Regions from separate parts of the Paenibacillus sp. GL_099_B genome, predicted to be linked through region 2. Evidence: predicted binding sites of a transcription regulator. Region 2 holds the regulator's gene; the other holds the start of a gene.
What was found. Region 2 encodes CtsR, which represses protease genes until heat stress. Its sites were predicted from a motif close to ATGGTCAATAAAGGTCAAACA; they were not measured.

Region 1: a site for CtsR is predicted at 7,270-7,290, ahead of clpP (ATP-dependent Clp endopeptidase proteolytic subunit ClpP). Genes of this name have one in related genera too.

The regions. Positions count from the first base shown of each region.
Region 1 is NZ_CM174430.1:5,682,437-5,691,553, forward strand. It holds gene lon (endopeptidase La) at 1-1,991, opposite strand, end outside; gene lonB (ATP-dependent protease LonB) at 2,078-3,832, opposite strand; gene ispG (flavodoxin-dependent (E)-4-hydroxy-3-methylbut-2-enyl-diphosphate synthase) at 4,003-5,100, opposite strand; gene clpX (ATP-dependent protease ATP-binding subunit ClpX) at 5,224-6,477, opposite strand; gene clpP (ATP-dependent Clp endopeptidase proteolytic subunit ClpP) at 6,490-7,080, opposite strand; gene tig (trigger factor) at 7,459-8,799, opposite strand; gene AC3ITG_RS25835 (hypothetical protein) at 8,935-9,117, opposite strand, start outside.
Region 2 is NZ_CM174430.1:6,248,356-6,257,472, forward strand. It holds gene radA (DNA repair protein RadA) at 1-312, opposite strand, end outside; gene clpC (ATP-dependent protease ATP-binding subunit ClpC) at 600-3,062, opposite strand; gene mcsB (protein-arginine kinase McsB) at 3,244-4,314, opposite strand; gene mcsA (protein-arginine kinase activator protein McsA) at 4,343-4,867, opposite strand; gene AC3ITG_RS28555 (CtsR family transcriptional regulator) at 4,898-5,359, opposite strand; gene AC3ITG_RS28560 (GNAT family N-acetyltransferase) at 5,832-7,007, opposite strand; rRNA gene rrf (5S ribosomal RNA) at 7,208-7,324, opposite strand; rRNA gene AC3ITG_RS28570 (23S ribosomal RNA) at 7,466-9,117, opposite strand, start outside.

The DNA of each region.
Region 1 (9,117 bases), 570 kb from region 2:
ATATCGTTCTTCTCGTGGAAGTCAGACGGAATGCCGAGCTGGGAAGCTTTGGATCGGGTGTAACTGAATGCCGCCTGAGCCGATTCCTTCATGACATCGCCCAATTTACCTGTCAGCGTCAGCTTGCCTGTTCCAGGTACAACGGTAACCTCTATCACGAGGGTATCTCCACCCACTTCAGTCCACGCCAGTCCCGTCACAGTACCAATCTGATCTTCGAGTTCGGCCATACCGTAGCGGAATTTACCCGGACCAAGGTAATCCTTCACTTCATCCGGTGTAATGTTAATCTGGCCTTCCACACCAGACACGATGTTTTTGGCCGCTTTCCGGCACAACGAAGCCATCTGCTGTTCTAGATTCCGCACGCCGGACTCTCGTGTATATTCACGAATGACACGCAACAAGCTGTCATCCCCGATATTCAGCTGATCTTCTTCCAGGCCATGGTCCTGTTTCTGTTTCGGCAGCAAATAGTTTTTGGCAATTTGCTGCTTCTCCAGCTCAGTATACCCCGGGATATTGAGCATCTCCATCCGGTCCAGAAGCGGACGTGGAATGTTATGCACTGTGTTGGCGGTTGTAATAAACATAACGTTAGATAAGTCAAACGGCAACTCTACAAAGTGGTCACTGAACGTGTTGTTCTGTTCGGGATCAAGTACTTCAAGCAACGCTGCGGAAGGATCTCCGCGGAAGTCCGAAGCCATTTTATCGATCTCGTCCAGCAGGAAAACAGGATTGAGTGACCCCGCCGTCTTCATGCCCTGAATGATACGGCCTGGCATTGCACCCACATAGGTGCGACGATGACCGCGAATTTCTGCTTCATCTCGCACACCACCCAGCGATATTCTGACGAATTCGCGTCCAAGTGATCTGGCTATGGAGCGGGCAAGCGACGTTTTCCCGACCCCTGGAGGTCCAACAAGACAGAGGATCGGTCCTTTAAGCTTTTTCACCAGCTTCTGAACAGCCAGATATTCAAGCACACGTTCTTTCGGTTTTTCCAAACCGTAATGATCTGCATTTAACACATCTTCAGCCTTTTGAATATCCAGATCGTCAGCTGTCAACTGCGTCCAAGGCAGTCCCAGCAGCCAATCCACATAGTTGCGGATAACGCCGCCTTCGGCAGAACTTGATGGCATTTTCTCCAGTCGATCAATTTCTTTCTCAACCTTTTCCTTCACCTTGTCCGGCAAGCCAAGAGCCTCCATCTGATTTCGGAGTTCCTCAACCTCGCCGGCACGGCCCTCTTTCTCACCCAGCTCTTTCTGAATCGCCTTCATCTGCTCACGCAGGTAGTATTCTTTCTGGGTTTTCTCCATCTGTTTCTTCACTCGCTGGCTGATTTTGCGTTCAAGCTCCAGTACTTCCCGCTCATTGTTGAGGATGTCTAGCAACTTCTCCAGCCGTTCACGAACGTCAATGGTCTCCAAAATCTCCTGTTTGTCCTTGATCTTCAGAGACAGGTGACTGGTGATGACATCGGCCAAGCGACCCGGTTCTTCAATATCGGACACAGCCGCAAGTGTCTCAGGTGTAACCTTTTTGGACAGATTAATATAATTTTCGAACTGGTTCAGAACTGTACGCATCAGCGCATCTGTTTCCGGATGACTGTTCTCCTCTTCAGGAAGCTCTTGTGCCAGAACCTCATAGTATTCCTCGTTGTCCGTATATTCAATGATTTCAGCCCGTTCCAAGCCTTCCACAAGTACACGAATCGTCCCGTTTGGAAGCTTCAGCATCTGTCTGACCTTGGCAACCGTTCCGATTCTGAAAATATCCTCTTGTGTTGGTTCTTCAATATTTACCTCGGCTTGGGAACATAGGAGAATCAAATGTTCTTCTACCATCGCTTTTTCTAAAGCCTTGACCGATTTCTCCCGGCCCACATCGAGATGCAGTACCATACTCGGGTAGACGAGAAGTCCTCTTAAAGGCAGTAAAGGAAAACGACGACCTTTCGCTTTGCTCGGTCCCATCGCTTTCGCACCTCCAATGGCTCTCAGGTTGTAGTCATTCATTATTCTATCAAATGTTCACATAAAAAACCAATGAAGGGAAGTGCTTAGCAGCTTCCCGAATCTGTAACCTGTCCTGGACGAGGCAAGTCAGCACGTAAATAGGATGCGGATGCCGGTGGGAAAATCTCCGGTGCAGGTGTCGCTGTCTCCTCCGCAAGGTTGATTTGTTTTGCTTGCTCCTCATTAGGCACCCAGTCAAATACTTCTCGGAATACGTCTTCAACCGTATCGACCGGGACAACACGTAAGCCATCCAGATTTTCAAAGATGGACTGCCAGTTCTCTGCCGGAATAATGACCGTCTTTGCACCAGCCTGGAATGCAGCCTCCACTTTGGCGAGTACACCACCGATCGGTTTTACCCGGCCATGGATACTTATCTCGCCAGTCATCGCTGTCTCATGATCAATCGGACGCCCCTGGATGGCTGATGTAATGGCGGTGGCCATAGCAATCCCGGCAGACGGACCATCAATTGGCGTTCCACCTGGGAAGTTGACGTGTAAATCATAGTCATTAGGACGAATGCCCATGGCCTTTAATACGGTTAACACATTTTCAACCGAGCCTTTAGCCATGCTTTTTCGCCGGAGTGTACGCGAACCGCCTCCAATCTCTTCTTCATCCACAACTCCCGTGATGTTAATTCGTCCCTGATCTCGAAGAGCCGGAACTGCGGATACTTCGATCTCCAGAATGGTGCCCATATTCGGTCCATATACGGCCAAGCCATTCACAAAACCGATCTGTGGCCGCAAAGGCACCTTGCGATCTGGCCGGGGCTGAATCTGGCTGCTGCCAGCGACCCATTCCACATCCGACGCCTGCAGCGTTTCACGTTTTTCGGTCAAGGCCAGCCCAGCAGCCAGCTGAATGATATTGACCGCTTCACGGCCATTGGTTGCATACCGCTTGACCACATCAACTGCATCTGGACATGGACTGAATCCGATTTTCTGTACGGCATCTTCCGCAATTTGCCCGATCTCTTCGGGCAGCAATGGACGGAAAAAGACCTCCATACACCGCGAGCGCAAGGCTGGAGGCAGTTCATGGGGCGATCGAGTCGTCGCTCCGACAAGACGAAAATCGGCTGGCAGACCATTTTGAAAAATATCGTGGATATAAGCAGGAGTATGCGTGTCTTCCGAGTTATAGTACGCACTTTCCAAAAAGACCTTGCGGTCCTCCAATACTTTCAGCAGTTTATTCATCTGAATGGAATGCAGTTCACCGATCTCATCAATAAAAAGCATCCCCCCATGCGCTTTCGTAATGGCACCGGGTTTCGGCTGAGGAATGCCTGCTACGCCCATCGCTCCTGCTCCCTGATAGATCGGATCATGCACTGAACCAATCAAAGGGTCAGCAATACCCCGTTCATCAAAACGCGCCGTCGTGGCGTCGAGTTCCGTGAATTTGGCATCGGCCTTGAAGGGAGATGACGGATTCTTTTTGGCTTCTTCCAAAACCACCCTTGCAGCAGCTGTTTTCCCGACCCCTGGAGGCCCATATATAATGACATGCTGTGGATTTGCACTGCATAGCGCGGCTTTAAGGGCGCGGAGTCCGTCTTTTTGCCCTACAATATCATTAATGGTTGCCGGACGTGTCTTCTCTGCCAGAGGCTTGGTGAGTGAAATGGAGCGCAACTTCCGCAGCTTCTCCAGTTCCTTGCGGGATTCACGCTCCACCGCACTGCGATTTGTTTTCTGTCCACGAAGCAAATTCCAGAAATACAAACCGATCACCACACCAAAAAATAACTGAATCATCATTATGACCATACCAAATTCCATGTCTCAACATCCTCCTGTTCTATCCCTTTTCTCATATGAGATCATGCTAATACTTGGTAGTATAGCCTTTTCACCGAGACGTAAACGGGTGATCAGGAAATTGTATGTTTGAGAACAAAAAACAGCCCGTCATTGCTGACGGACTGTTACAAAACGATTATATAAATCAATCAGTGCGAGCGGCCAGGAATAACTCCTGTCGTTTCATAGGACTCCACGATTTTGTCGATCTCTTTTTTCAATTCCTCAACCATGATTTCTTCCGGCACTTTACGAATCATTTTACCATGACGGAATAACAAGCCTTCTCCGCGTGCACCGGCAATACCGATATCCGCTTCCTTTGCTTCACCCGGACCGTTAACGGCACAACCCAGCACTGATACTTTGATCGGCACCTTGAGCTTGGAGATATACTCTTCCACTTCATTCGCAATGGAGAACAGATCGATATCCAAACGACCACAGGTCGGGCAGGAAATCAGCGTAGCTGCATTGGAAATCAGACCAAAGGTTTTGAGCAAGTCACGAGCAACCTTGATTTCTTCGACCGGATCAGCACTAAGCGATATCCGCATCGTCGAACCGATGCCCATCGATAACAAGGCACCCATACCTGCAGAACTTTTAATCGTACCTGAGAACAACGTACCCGCCTCGGTAATGCCCAGATGCAATGGATACTTGATGATCTCAGCCGCTTTGGAATAAGCTGCAATCGCCATCGGTACATCCGATGCTTTGAGAGACACAATAATATCATGGAAATCCAATTCTTCCAGAATACCAATGTGATAAAGTGCACTTTCTACCATAGCCTCAGCTGTTGGATAACCATATTTTTCGAGCAAATGGTTTTCCAGAGAACCAGCGTTTACTCCGATCCGAATTGGAATACCTTTCTCTTTACAAGCTTTGACGACTTCCTCTACTTTGGCACGTTTACCGATATTGCCGGGATTAATCCGTACTTTATCGATGCCGTTCTCAATCGCAAGGAGAGCCAGTTTATAATTAAAATGGATATCCGCTACGAGCGGAATATTGATCCGTTTCTTGATTTCCTTGATGGCTGCGGCAGCTTCCTCATTGTTCACCGTTACACGCACCAATTGGCAGCCTGCTTCTTCCAAACGCAAAATCTCTGCCACGGTTGCCTCAACGTCTGCCGTTTTCGTTGTACACATGCTCTGGATGATGACCTCGTTGCTGCCACCAATCGTTAAGTTCCCCACTTTTACGGGTCGTGTATCTTGTCTTAAAAACATGAGTGATTTCTCTCCCCACAACGTCAAAGCTCCACCCTGACAGAGACATGAATTCGCCTTCTGCCAGGAGTGGAGAACTGACAAGTCTATATTTCAGTGTTGAAACGGAATAATCACCTTTAGTTAGGCACTTTCTTCCTGCTTGTCGTCCTTCGATTGGCTCAGTTCAGGCACGACTCTCTTCTCAACGACCTCTTCGGTAATGACACAGTTCGTAACATCATCACGGGAAGGCACTTCGTACATAATCTCAAGCATAATGCCCTCGATGATCGCACGCAGTCCACGTGCACCTGTGTTACGTTTAATGGCTTCCTTGGCAATCGCCAGTAATGCTCCTGGTTCGAACACCAGATTTACATTATCCAGTTCAAGCAATTTTTGGTATTGTTTGGTCAGCGCATTTTTTGGTTCGGACAGAATCCGTACCAATGTATCTTCGTCCAGCGGCTCCAAAGTGGAGATGACTGGCAAACGGCCTACAAACTCCGGAATCAGACCAAATTTCAACAAGTCTTCCGGCAATACCATACCCAGATATTCACCTGGTTTTAGATCTTTTTGTTCCGCAACGGTGTTAAAGCCAATGACTTTTTTACCGATCCGGCGTTTGATCATTTGCTCGAGACCATCGAAGGCACCGCCGCAAATGAACAAGATGTTGGTGGTATCAATCTGGATGAATTCCTGATGTGGATGCTTACGACCACCTTGTGGTGGTACAGAAGCTACAGTTCCTTCCAGGATTTTCAAGAGCGCTTGTTGAACACCTTCACCCGATACATCACGTGTAATGGATGGGTTCTCGGATTTACGCGCTACTTTATCAATTTCATCGATATAAATAATGCCGCGCTCTGCTTTTTCCACATCATAATCAGCAGCTTGAATCAACTTGAGCAGAATATTCTCTACATCTTCGCCGACATAACCTGCTTCCGTCAATGAAGTCGCATCAGCAATAGCAAAAGGAACATTAAGGATTTTGGCCATGGTTTGCGCAAGCAACGTTTTACCAGAACCCGTAGGTCCTAACAGCAAAATATTACTTTTTTGCAATTCAACATCCTCAATCTTACTTTGTGTGTTGATCCGTTTATAGTGATTGTAAACCGCTACAGACAAAGACTTCTTCGCCTGATCCTGTCCAATGACGTACTGGTCAAGAATGTCGCGAATTTCTTTCGGTTTTGGAATATCTTTGAGGTCCAGTTCTTCGTCATGACCGAGCTCTTCCTCTACGATTTCAGTGCACAGTTCGATACATTCATCACAAATGTAAACGCCCGGTCCAGCGACCAGCTTGCGCACCTGTTCCTGAGATTTACCGCAAAAAGAGCATTTCAATTGCCCTTTCTCATCGTTAAATTTAAACATGAAACCACCCCTTTAGGAATTGATCGGTCTGCTGAGCACCTGGTCAATAATGCCGTACGTTTTGGCTTCTTCAGCACTCATGAAAAAGTCACGGTCTGTGTCCCGCTCGATTTTCTCAAGGGGTTGACCTGTACGATCGACGTATATTTGATTCAGTTTCTGACGTGTTTTAATAATCCATTCTGCGTGAATTTTGATATCCGCAGCCTGTCCTTGAACGCCGCCAAGCGGCTGATGAATCATCACTTCGCTGTTAGTCAGCGCATATCGTTTGCCAGGAGCTCCGGCTGTCAGCAATAACGAGCCCATGCTTGCTGCCATACCTACGCAAATGGTCGATACATCCGGCTTGATATATTGCATCGTATCGTATATACCCATCCCTGCGGTGACAGAACCACCAGGTGAATTAATGTACAAACTTATATCCTTCTCAGGATCGTCGGCTGCCAAAAACAAAAGCTGCGCTATGACAAGATTGGCTACATCGTCATCAATCGCACTGGTTAAAAAGATAATGCGATCCTTCAGCAAACGCGAATATATATCGTAAGACCGCTCGCCTCGATTGGTTTGTTCAACAACCATTGGCACCAGACTCATGAGACCAACCTCTTTTCTACATGTAATTAGACATAGGCTACCTGTAAAGCAAACCCAAATTCATTCTAACACGTTCCTGTGACAATGTCATTTTTCACAAGTGGTGTCAAGACGGAGTAAGTTTACTTTTTTGCCTGATCATATTTAACCATGTTTTCTATGTATGTGCAAATCGGAGCAATCCTATGCCGTTTCACCTTTTTTTTTATTTGCAGGAGAACCATAGGACCTTGAATATGCATAACCAATGCCACAACGAAATCCATCCATATTATTACTGAATCCTCTATAAAATGGATGCCATAATTTAAAAATAAGGCACGCAATGATTCACGTGCCTTATCGTTTATTCAGCTGTTCATTACGTAACAGCTTGTCTTATTTTTCGTCAGCTTCTGCAGCAACTTCTTCAGCTGGAGCTTCAACAGCTTCAACGACTTTGCTGTTCTCAACGAGAACATCGATCGTTTTACGCAGTTTCACTTCATCACGAAGGCTGTCCAGGGAACCATTACCCTCGAGAATGCCACGAATCTCTTCAGCAGGACGCTTGTAAGACTCAGCCATTTTTTCGAGTTCTTGGTTAACTTCTTCATCAGACACTTCGATGTTTTCCGCTTTACCAACTGCTTCAAGAACCAAGTTGTTGCGAACACGCTTGGAAGCATCTTCCTGCATTTGTCCTCTCAGGTCAGCTTGTGTTTGACCGGAGAAGCTCAGGAACATTTCCAGGTTCATACCTTGGTTGCGCAGACGGTTGTCGAAATCACGCATCATGTTTTGTACTTCGCTCTCAACCATTGCAGAAGGAATATCCACTTCAGCATTTTCAGCCACTTTTTCTACAACAGCATTTTCTTGAGCTGCTTTGGCTTCATCTGCTTTGCGGGATTCCAATTGCGTTTTCAGATCAGCTTTGTACTCTTCAAGCGTATCGAATTCGCTAACATCTTTTGCAAACTCGTCATCCAGTTCAGGAAGTTGTTTACGTTTGATTTCATGTACTTTCACTTTGAATACCGCTTTTTTGCCAGCCAGTTCAGCTGCATGGTAGCTCTCAGGGAAAGTTACTTCAACGTCTTTGAAGTCACCTGTGGACAGACCCACAACCTGCTCTTCAAATCCTGGGATGAATGTGTTGGAACCAAGTTCCAGGGAATACCCCTCAGCTTGTCCACCTTCAAACGGAACACCATCAACGGAACCGTCAAAGTCGATTACAGCAACGTCGCCGTTTTGTGCAGAGCCTTCGTCGATAACAACGAGTTCTGCGTGACGTTGTTGAAGACGCTCGAGCTCTTCAGTCACTTCTACATCCGTTACTTCATGTTTGGCTACAGCAACTTCAACGCCTTTGTAGTCGCCCAGTGTAACTTCAGGTTTAACTGTTACTTTCGCTTTGAACTTGAATACTTGTCCTTTAGCGAATTGCTCGACATCTACGTCAGGACGATCAACCGGGAAGATATCCGTTTGGTCGATTGCTTCTGTGTAAGCTTCAGGAAGCAAAATGTCAATTGCTTCTTGATACAGGCTTTCTACACCGAAACGAGCTTCAAAGATCGAACGTGGAACTTTACCTTTACGGAATCCAGGTACGTTTGCTTGTTTAACTACTTTATTAAAAGCTTTGTCGAGTGCTGCAGTTACACGATCTGCACCCACTTCAACCTCAAGAACCCCAAGGTTCTTCTCTATCTTTTCCCAAGTTGCTTTCATTGTATACTTTCCCCTCCAAAATTCGCTTGTTCACGTAGGCAATCACGTACAAAATAACCATTTTAGTATAAACAAGATTAGATTCTTTTTCAAGGGGAATCCCTTGATACGGTTTGAGGAAAACGTTTCCGGGTCCTATTGACCATCCAAACCGGCAGAAACAAACTGCTTCATTGATCGATATGCTTGCTCCAGACGAAAGCGCATCGCCCCTGTCACAGCATACATTGAGCGAGTATCTTCCTCGTCATGCGAACCGCCCAGACTGTCTGCAACGGTCATATGTAGAGCAGCTCCCCATATATCTGTCATGGAATC
Region 2 (9,117 bases):
TGTTGATTTTCCAATTCCGGGGTCTCCGCCCACCAGAACGAGAGATCCTGGAACAATTCCGCCGCCCAAAACCCGGTTCAGCTCTTCGATTCCAGTCTGTACACGCGGTTCCTGACCGCTATCTATATCTATGATGGGAAGTGGCTTATCTTTACTCTCAAAAAGAGGGGAATTTCTCCCTTGTGTTTTGACCACCGTTTCGGTTTCTTCCACCATTGAATTCCAAGACTGACAACCCGGACATTTGCCGTACCATTTGGGGGCTTCATAGCCGCATTCCGTACACTGAAACTTGGTTTTAACTTTGGCCACTTCAGCACTCCTAGGATTTATTTTATAACAGCATTTCGCATTTTTCGACGAATTTTGCCCTAAACTCCCTGACGTGCAGGGTTAATAAAAGTTTACCATTGTTTGAGATTTTTCGTAAAGGATTATCGCAAACTTTACACATGTTCGTGCCAGTTCAAAGTTTGTTTTTTTGATAAACAACAGCTATAGGTCTCTGACTGGCGCAAAAACACAAAAAATCCTTCCCGACAAAAGCCAGGAAGGATTTTTTATTTTATACATCAGACTCAGTAGCACTTAAGTGTCTCTTATTTGGTTTCGATTTCCTCAGTGGAAGGAACAACAACGTCTTTTTTCGTTACAGACAATGCTCCGTTCTCTTCATCGATGAGCAACGAATCACCTTTAGTCACGTTACCCGTGAGCAACTCTTCAGACAATTTGTCTTCAATATGCTTCTGGATCGCCCGACGAAGCGGACGAGCACCATAGGCTGGATCGAAGCCTGCTTTGGCTAGGAAAGCCTTGGCATTGTCTGTGAGCTCGAAGTCGACCTCGTATTCATTCAGACGTTTACGAAGCTCTTCACTCATCAGTGTAACAATCTCAGCAATATGTTTTTCTTCAAGAGAATGGAACACGATAATCTCATCAATCCGGTTAAGGAACTCGGGACGGAAGCTTTTTTTCAGCTCATCCATGACTTTACCCTTCATGTTATCATAGTCCGCCCCTGCATCTACAACTGCAGTGAAGCCTAGAGTGGAGTTACGTTTGATCGCTTCTGCACCCACATTGGATGTCAAAATGATCAACGTATTCCGGAAGTCTACGACGCGACCTTTGGAGTCGGTCAGACGACCATCCTCAAGCACTTGCAGCAAGATGTTGAATACTTCCGGATGTGCTTTCTCGATTTCATCGAGCAGGACGACAGAGTAAGGTTTGCGACGAACTTTCTCTGTCAGCTGTCCACCTTCTTCATATCCCACATATCCCGGAGGCGCTCCGACGAGTCTTGAAGTGGAATGCTTCTCGCCATACTCTGACATATCAATCCGGATAACTGCATTTTCATCCCCGAACATTGCTTCTGCAAGAGCACGAGCCAGCTCGGTTTTACCTACCCCTGTAGGACCAAGGAAGATAAATGAACCCATTGGACGTTTCGGATCTTTCAATCCGGCACGAGCACGACGAACTGCACGACTGACGGACTTCACAGCCTCATCCTGACCGATGACACGTTCATGCAGAATTGATTCCAGATTCATCAAGCGTTGTGTCTCTTCTTCTTTCAGCTGATTCACCGGAATACCGGTCCAGCTGGCTACTACTTGTGCGATATCTTCAGGAGTTACCTCGGAATCGGTGCGACCTTGTTTTTCTTTCCATTGGTTCTTCGTTACATCCAGCTCTTCACGGATTTTTTGTTCCGTGTCACGTAGAGCTGCTGCCTTTTCGAACTCCTGGCTTTGAACCGCTGCGTCTTTTTCCTTCCGGATATCCTCGAGACGGCTCTCCAGTTGTTTGAGGTTAGGTGGGATCGTGTAAGAGTTCAGTCTTACTTTGGAACCCGCCTCATCAATCAGGTCAATTGCTTTGTCCGGCAGGAAACGGTCTGTAATGTACCGATCAGACAGTTTAACCGCCTGCACAATCGCTTCATCCGTAATTTTCACCCGGTGATGCGCTTCATAACGGTCACGTAAGCCATGCAAAATTTGAACTGCTTCTTCTGGAGAAGGCTGATCCACCGTAATCGGTTGGAAACGACGCTCTAGCGCAGCATCCTTCTCGATATATTTGCGATATTCATCCAGTGTTGTTGCACCGATGCACTGCAATTCTCCACGGGCCAAAGCCGGTTTCAAAATGTTAGAAGCATCAATTGCACCTTCAGCTCCGCCTGCACCAATCAAGGTGTGCAATTCGTCGATGAACAGGACAATGTTACCCGCTTGACGAATTTCATCCATGATTTTTTTCAGACGATCTTCGAATTCACCGCGATATTTTGTACCTGCAACAACAGAACCCATATCCAATGTCATGACACGTTTGTCACGCAAAGTCTCCGGAATTTCGTTGGCAATGATTTTCTGTGCAAGTCCTTCAGCGATCGCTGTTTTACCTACACCTGGCTCACCGATCAATACCGGATTGTTCTTGGTACGACGGCTCAGTACCTGAATAACACGTTCAATTTCTTTACTACGTCCAATCACTGGGTCTAGGTTGTTCTCCTTGGCATACGCCGTGAGATCACGTGCAAGACTATCCAGTGTTGGTGTGCTGACATTCGCAGGCGTACCGTTATGACTGGATACGGCTTCACTGCTGCCAAGCAGTTGCAGCACTTGTTGACGTGCCTTGTTCAAGCTAATCCCCAGGTTGTTCAGCACACGTGCCGCAACCCCTTCGCCTTCACGAATCAATCCGAGCAGGATATGCTCTGTGCCTACATAGGTATGGCCCAATTTGCGAGCTTCATCCATAGACAATTCAATCACTTTTTTCGCACGAGGCGTATATGCAATGTTCGTAGGTTGCTCTTGGCCACGGCCAATCAGCGTTTCTACTTCATCTTGAATTTTTTCCAATCCGAGTCCCAGGCCGATCAGCGCTTTGGCTGCGATGCCTTCGCCTTCACGAATGAGGCCGAGCAAAATGTGCTCTGTACCGATGTTATTATGACCAAGACGGACAGCTTCTTCCTGCGCCAATGCGAGCACCTTTTGGGCCCGTTCCGTAAATCTTCCAAACATCATATCTCCTGCACCTCCATGGTTTTGGATAAAACGGGGGCTATTGAAAGGATCCCACCGTATTCTTCATATCATTTTGTCTGCAGCCGTGCTGCGAATAAATCATTCAGCATTTATAGAAAATGCTCTTTTATATAAAAGCCGCAGTTGCGGCATGAAACCTTTGTTATAACTCTTGAACAACCTAAGATTGAGTGGCTGCACTGATCGTATCACGGATCAACTGAGCCCGATAAATGTCACGCTCATCTGTCCGCATGTCTTCCCCAAATGTTTTCTGCAAGAAGCCCGGTTGCGTCATCACATTCAACTCGTTCATCACGGTTATGGACAAACCGTCCAACAAGCCGAGATCTACACCAAGTCGAACATCAGACAGACGCTGTGCAGCTTCCTTCGAATCCACAATGGCTGCATGGGACAAAATGCCGTAAGAACGCATGACCCTGTCGGTAATCCGCAATCTAGAGTCGGTAATTAATCGTTCTCTGGCGGTACGCTCATGCCCAATCATCTGTAACACAACACTATGCAGGTTATCGATGACTTCTTGTTCCGTCTGCCCCAGTGTGATCTGGTTCGAGATCTGGAACAGGTTACCCATCGCCTCACTGCCTTCACCGTAAATTCCCCGTACAGTCAGTCCGACTTGGGAGACTGCGCTTAGAATGCGGCCAATCTGCTGTGTCATCACCAGAGCGGGTAGATGCATCATGACAGATGCTCTTACACCTGTACCTACATTCGTAGGACAGCTGGTTAAATATCCTCTGCGGTCATCAAAAGCATAATCCACATGCGCTTCAAAAGCATCATCTATGGCGGAAGCTTTCTCCCAGGCTTCTTTTACCTGGAACCCCGGATAGAGGCACTGGATACGAAGATGATCCTCTTCATTAATCATAATACTGACAGATTCATCCTCACTGAGAATAACAGCACCATTTCTGGATTCGTTCGCAAGACTGGGACTGATCAAATGCTTCTCCACCAGCACCCGTTTGTCAAGGTCATCAATATCAATCAGATCTAGGGTATGAAAATCTCCAAAGGCATGAACGTCATCATATTGAAGTACTTCGCTCAGCTTATTCAGCACTTCTTCCGATTGCTCATTGGAAGCCAGCATCGGAAACGGATAATGCTGCAGGTTGCGTGCGATCCGGACTCGGCTGCTAATGACGATTTCGGAATCAGCCGCATCACTACGCATCCAGTCGCTGAGCGCCTTCTCTGTAAAACGCAGATTAGGCATTACGCATCCCTCCTACTCATCACAAACTTTACTCCTGAGCTATTTCTTTTTCAAGTTCCCTGATCTGATCACGAATTTGAGCGGCTTCTTCAAACTCCTCTTGCGTTATGCTCTCCTGAAGATCCCGTTTCAGATCAGCAATCTGTCTTTTGACCTTGATGCGACCACCAGCTCGTGCAGGTACTTTACCCACGTGGGAAGTGCTACCGTGAACCCGTTTGAATAGCGGGTCCAAACGACTGTCAAAATATTTATAACAAGAACTACAGCCAAAGCGGCCGATTTTGCTAAACTGTGAATAGGTCATGCCGCATTCTTCACAACGAAGGGATTGCGCGGGTGTTGCTCCCGCACTGCCATTCTTGCCTGAGGGTTCAAAATCAAGCAACCCGGACAATAAGTTATGAATGGAAAATCCGTTGGATGTTCCGGGAATCATTTCCCCTTTTTCACGAGCACATGACTCACAAATATGGAATTCCGTCTTCTCTCCGTTCACGATCTTCGTGAAATGGAGTGTTGCTGGACGGTTGTTGCATTCTTGGCACAGCACAATGATGTACCCCCTTGATCCCGATAGTTTTCATTTACCGAGCAAAGATATTAACATCGCCTTTAACATTCTGGCACGAATTTGATCCCGGTAAGGAAGTTTGACCAATATAATCTCTCTCGATACAGCTGCCCGCATCAACCCGGCTTCCCTTTTGCTCAAGAAACGTGCTTCTTCCAGTTGGTAGATCAGACCTTCGGCAGCTGTCTGCCCGATCTCATCTCCAATACTATGGTGCAAATGGTTATGCAGAGCCGAGTGAGCCGGCAATTCAATCCGCTGTATGCGAACATAACCGCCGCCGCCACGTTTACTCTCCACAAGGTAACCTTTTTCGAGTGTAAATCGGGTGCTGATGACATAATTGATCTGGGAAGGCACACATGAAAATTGATCAGCCAGATCATTACGTTGAATTTCGACCAATCCTTCGGGACTTTCATGCAAAATACTCTTCAGATATTGTTCGATAATATCAGAGATATTACGCATCCAATCATCCTCCACTGTCTGAAACGTTAAGTCAATAAGGACCCACACGCCCCTACAGAGTACACCTTCTCAACCCATTTAACCAATCAAGGAAACAGCGAAACTGATCTTCAACGGTCTTTAACAGGAGAGCGAAGGACGCTCGAAGGTCCTTTAATATTGCTTTTATCCGCTGATGTGTACTACCTTCAATATGGCTCCCACCACCGGATTGCAGAAAGAAAGCTACGTAAGTATTTAACCTTTAGTTGACTTTGACTTTCTTTGACTTTATATACATTATAGCATATTTTGTGGTTTTGCCAAGAGGGAGCACTATTCATTTTTTACGATTTTACACGAAATATTCGGCTGACACAAAAAAACCTCTCCAAAATAGCTGGAGAAGTCCATTTGTCTCACACTTACGTCGTAATGCTATACAAGTTAAGTCTATGAAATTGATCCTAAAATTCTCGTTACTCTATGAGGATCAGAAAAAATCAAGTAAATACGTTTCCCGGTCAGGAATTGCTTGTTCCAGAGCCTTAATCGCTCCTACCGGTCCCTCAATTCTACCTATTTGAGCCATCTCTGTGGGCCTACGATACCCTATCAGCATTGCGGTGAGCGCCTGAATGTCTACTTTAACAGTTTGATCTTTAGCTACCGGCTCAGATGTTTTCCATATCGAGGCTGTACCATTCATCGCCACATTCAACTGCCATATCCCTTCATTCCATGGTGCATGGGCATCCTCTACCTGGAGATTAATCTGTACTGGTGAGTCTTGGCTCGCAAAAGGATACTGTGAAATAAACTGTTCTACACTCACAATACGTGCCATGAAGAAAGGCACAATTTCCTGCTGAATCCGCGGATTATCTAATTGAAAAGCAAGCATATCACTGGCTGGTGCCTGTAAAGTTACTTCCTCTATCATAGAATCATGGTTGGCTATAAAGGTCCACAAACCTTGTCTTGCCTCTTCATTCAGATAAATGATCTCTCTGATGGTAAACTTTCTTTCCTTAACCTCATATAAAATATAGCCTTGTGCTTTACCAGCTCCATCATAATATACGGCTTTCTGGCTGGCTCCATTAGTGAGAACTGAATTCTCCCATCTCGCATCATCCCGGATCAAGGTTCCGTTATAGCGCTCAGCATACGCACTGTATACTTCCTTTAATATGCTGAGTCCCGTATCGCCACGCCGAATTGTTCCAGGGGTTGTCTTTTTCGCAGGCAGATGAGCTGTAGGCACTTTATACCGTTTAAACTCAACATACGTCTCCCATCCATACTTCCGATAAAAAGCAAAAGAGAACGGATGCAAAAACGATATACTTTGTTTATTACGGTTCATTTCCTCCAACGCATGCTTCAACAGCCCAGCTACCCAGCCTTTGCGTCTATATTCTGGCCATGTGGCAACTCCCGCAATACCGCCCATCTCGAACGATCTCCCATGAATATAGGTTTGAAAAGGAATAATGTGAAGTTTGGCACCCAATTGTCCCTCCTCAAATACACCCCATATATCCTGTGAATCAAATTGACTTCGTCGCTTCTCCGTTTGTTCTTCACTCATTACCACTTGAAAAGCATACTCGGAGAGTGCCATAGCTGGCTCAAAATTATCTACGGTTAATTTCTGAATTTCCATGTCGTCCTGCACCCCGTTCTCTAAGTTATGATATCTTTCAAATCATGGCCTGATACGTGATGTATGTATCCATTTATGAGTGTGTCAGAGGAACGGGACAAAGTCAAACAAGAGATGCACGGGCATCTCTCGGGGATAACGATCTATATTAAAAAACACAAATAAAAACCACCACCGAATAACATCGGCAGTGGTTCTTCGCTTGGCGGCGTCCTACTCTCCCAGGACCCTGCGGTCCAAGTACCATCGGCGCTAGAGGGCTTAACGGTCGTGTTCGGGATGGGTACGTGTGGAACCCCTCCGCCATCGCCACCAAACGCGATTTGTCGAAGCATAGCTTCTTTAAATCATTGTAGAACTGAAAATCATACACATTCTGTGATGTACCAATTTTCATTTCAGAGTTTATTCTCTGAAAACTAGATCCGAAACGAAATTTGCGATTTACAACTTGCATATTGGATAAGCCCTCGACCGATTAGTACTGGTCAGCTCCATGCATTGCTGCACTTCCACCCCCAGCCTATCTACCTCGTCGTCTTCAAGGGGTCTTACATACTGGGAAATCTCATCTTGAGGGGGGCTTCACGCTTAGATGCTTTCAGCGCTTATCCCTTCCGTACATAGCTACCCAGCGGTGCTCCTGGCGGAACAACTGGTACACCAGCGGTACGTCCATCCCGGTCCTCTCGTACTAAGGACAGCTCCTCTCAAATTTCCTACGCCCACGACAGATAGGGACCGAACTGTCTCACGACGTTCTGAACCCAGCTCGCGTACCGCTTTAATGGGCGAACAGCCCAACCCTTGGGACCTACTTCAGCCCCAGGATGCGATGAGCCGACATCGAGGTGCCAAACCTCCCCGTCGATGTGGACTCTTGGGGGAGATAAGCCTGTTATCCCCAGGGTAGCTTTTATCCGTTGAGCGATGGCCCTTCCATGCGGTACCACCGGATCACTAAGCCCGACTTTCGTCCCTGCTCGACTTGTAGGTCTCGCAGTCAAGCTCCCTTATGCCTTTGCACTCTTCGAATGATTTCCAACCATTCTGAGGGAACCTTTGGGCGCCTCCGTTACTCTTTAGGAGGCGACCGCCCCAGTCAAACTGCCCACCTGACACTGTCCCCGCACCGGATTACGGTACCAGGTTAGAACCTAGATACGATCAGGGTGGTATCCCAACGGTGCCTCCACGCAAGCTGGCGCTCACGTTTCAAAGGCTCCCACCTATCCTGTACAGATCGTACCCAAATTCAATATCAAGCTGCAGTAAAGCTCCATGGGGTCTTTCCGTCTTGTCGCGGGTAACCTGCATCTTCACAGGTATTAAAATTTCACCGGATCTCTCGTTGAGACAGCGCCCAAGTCGTTACGCCATTCGTGCGGGTCAGAATTTACCTGACAAGGAATTTCGCTACCTTAGGACCGTTATAGTTACGGCCGCCGTTTACTGGGGCTTCGGTTCACAGCTTCGGATTGCTCCTAACCGCTCCCCTTAACCTTCCAGCACCGGGCAGGCGTCAGCCCGTATACTTCGCCTTACGGCTTCGCACAGACCTGTGTTTTTGCTAAACAGTCGCTTGGGCCTTTTCACTGCGGCCCCCTCGTGCTATTCACACTACCGGGGCACCCCTTCTCCCGAAGTTACGGGGTCATTTTGCCGAGTTCCTTAACGAGAGTTCTTCCGCGCGCCTTAGAATTCTCTTCTCGCCTACCTGTGTCGGTTTGCGGTACGGGCACCATCACCTGGCTAGAGGCTTTTCTTGGCAGTGTGAGATCATGACCTTCGCTACTATAATTTTCGCTCCCCATCACAGCCCAGCCTTAACGATGTGCGGATTTGCCTACACATCAGCCTCACTGCTTAGACGGACATCCATCAGTCCGCGTCACTACCCTGCTGCGTCCCCCCATTGCTCATAACGGCTTACGGTGGTACAGGAATTTCGACCTGTTGTCCTTCGACTACGCCTTTCGGCCTCGCCTTAGGTCCCGACTTACCCTGAGCGGACGAGCCTTCCTCAGGAACCCTTAGGCTTTCGGCGGATCAGATTCTCACTGATCTTTTCGTTACTCATACCGGCATTCTCACTTGTATAATGTCCAGC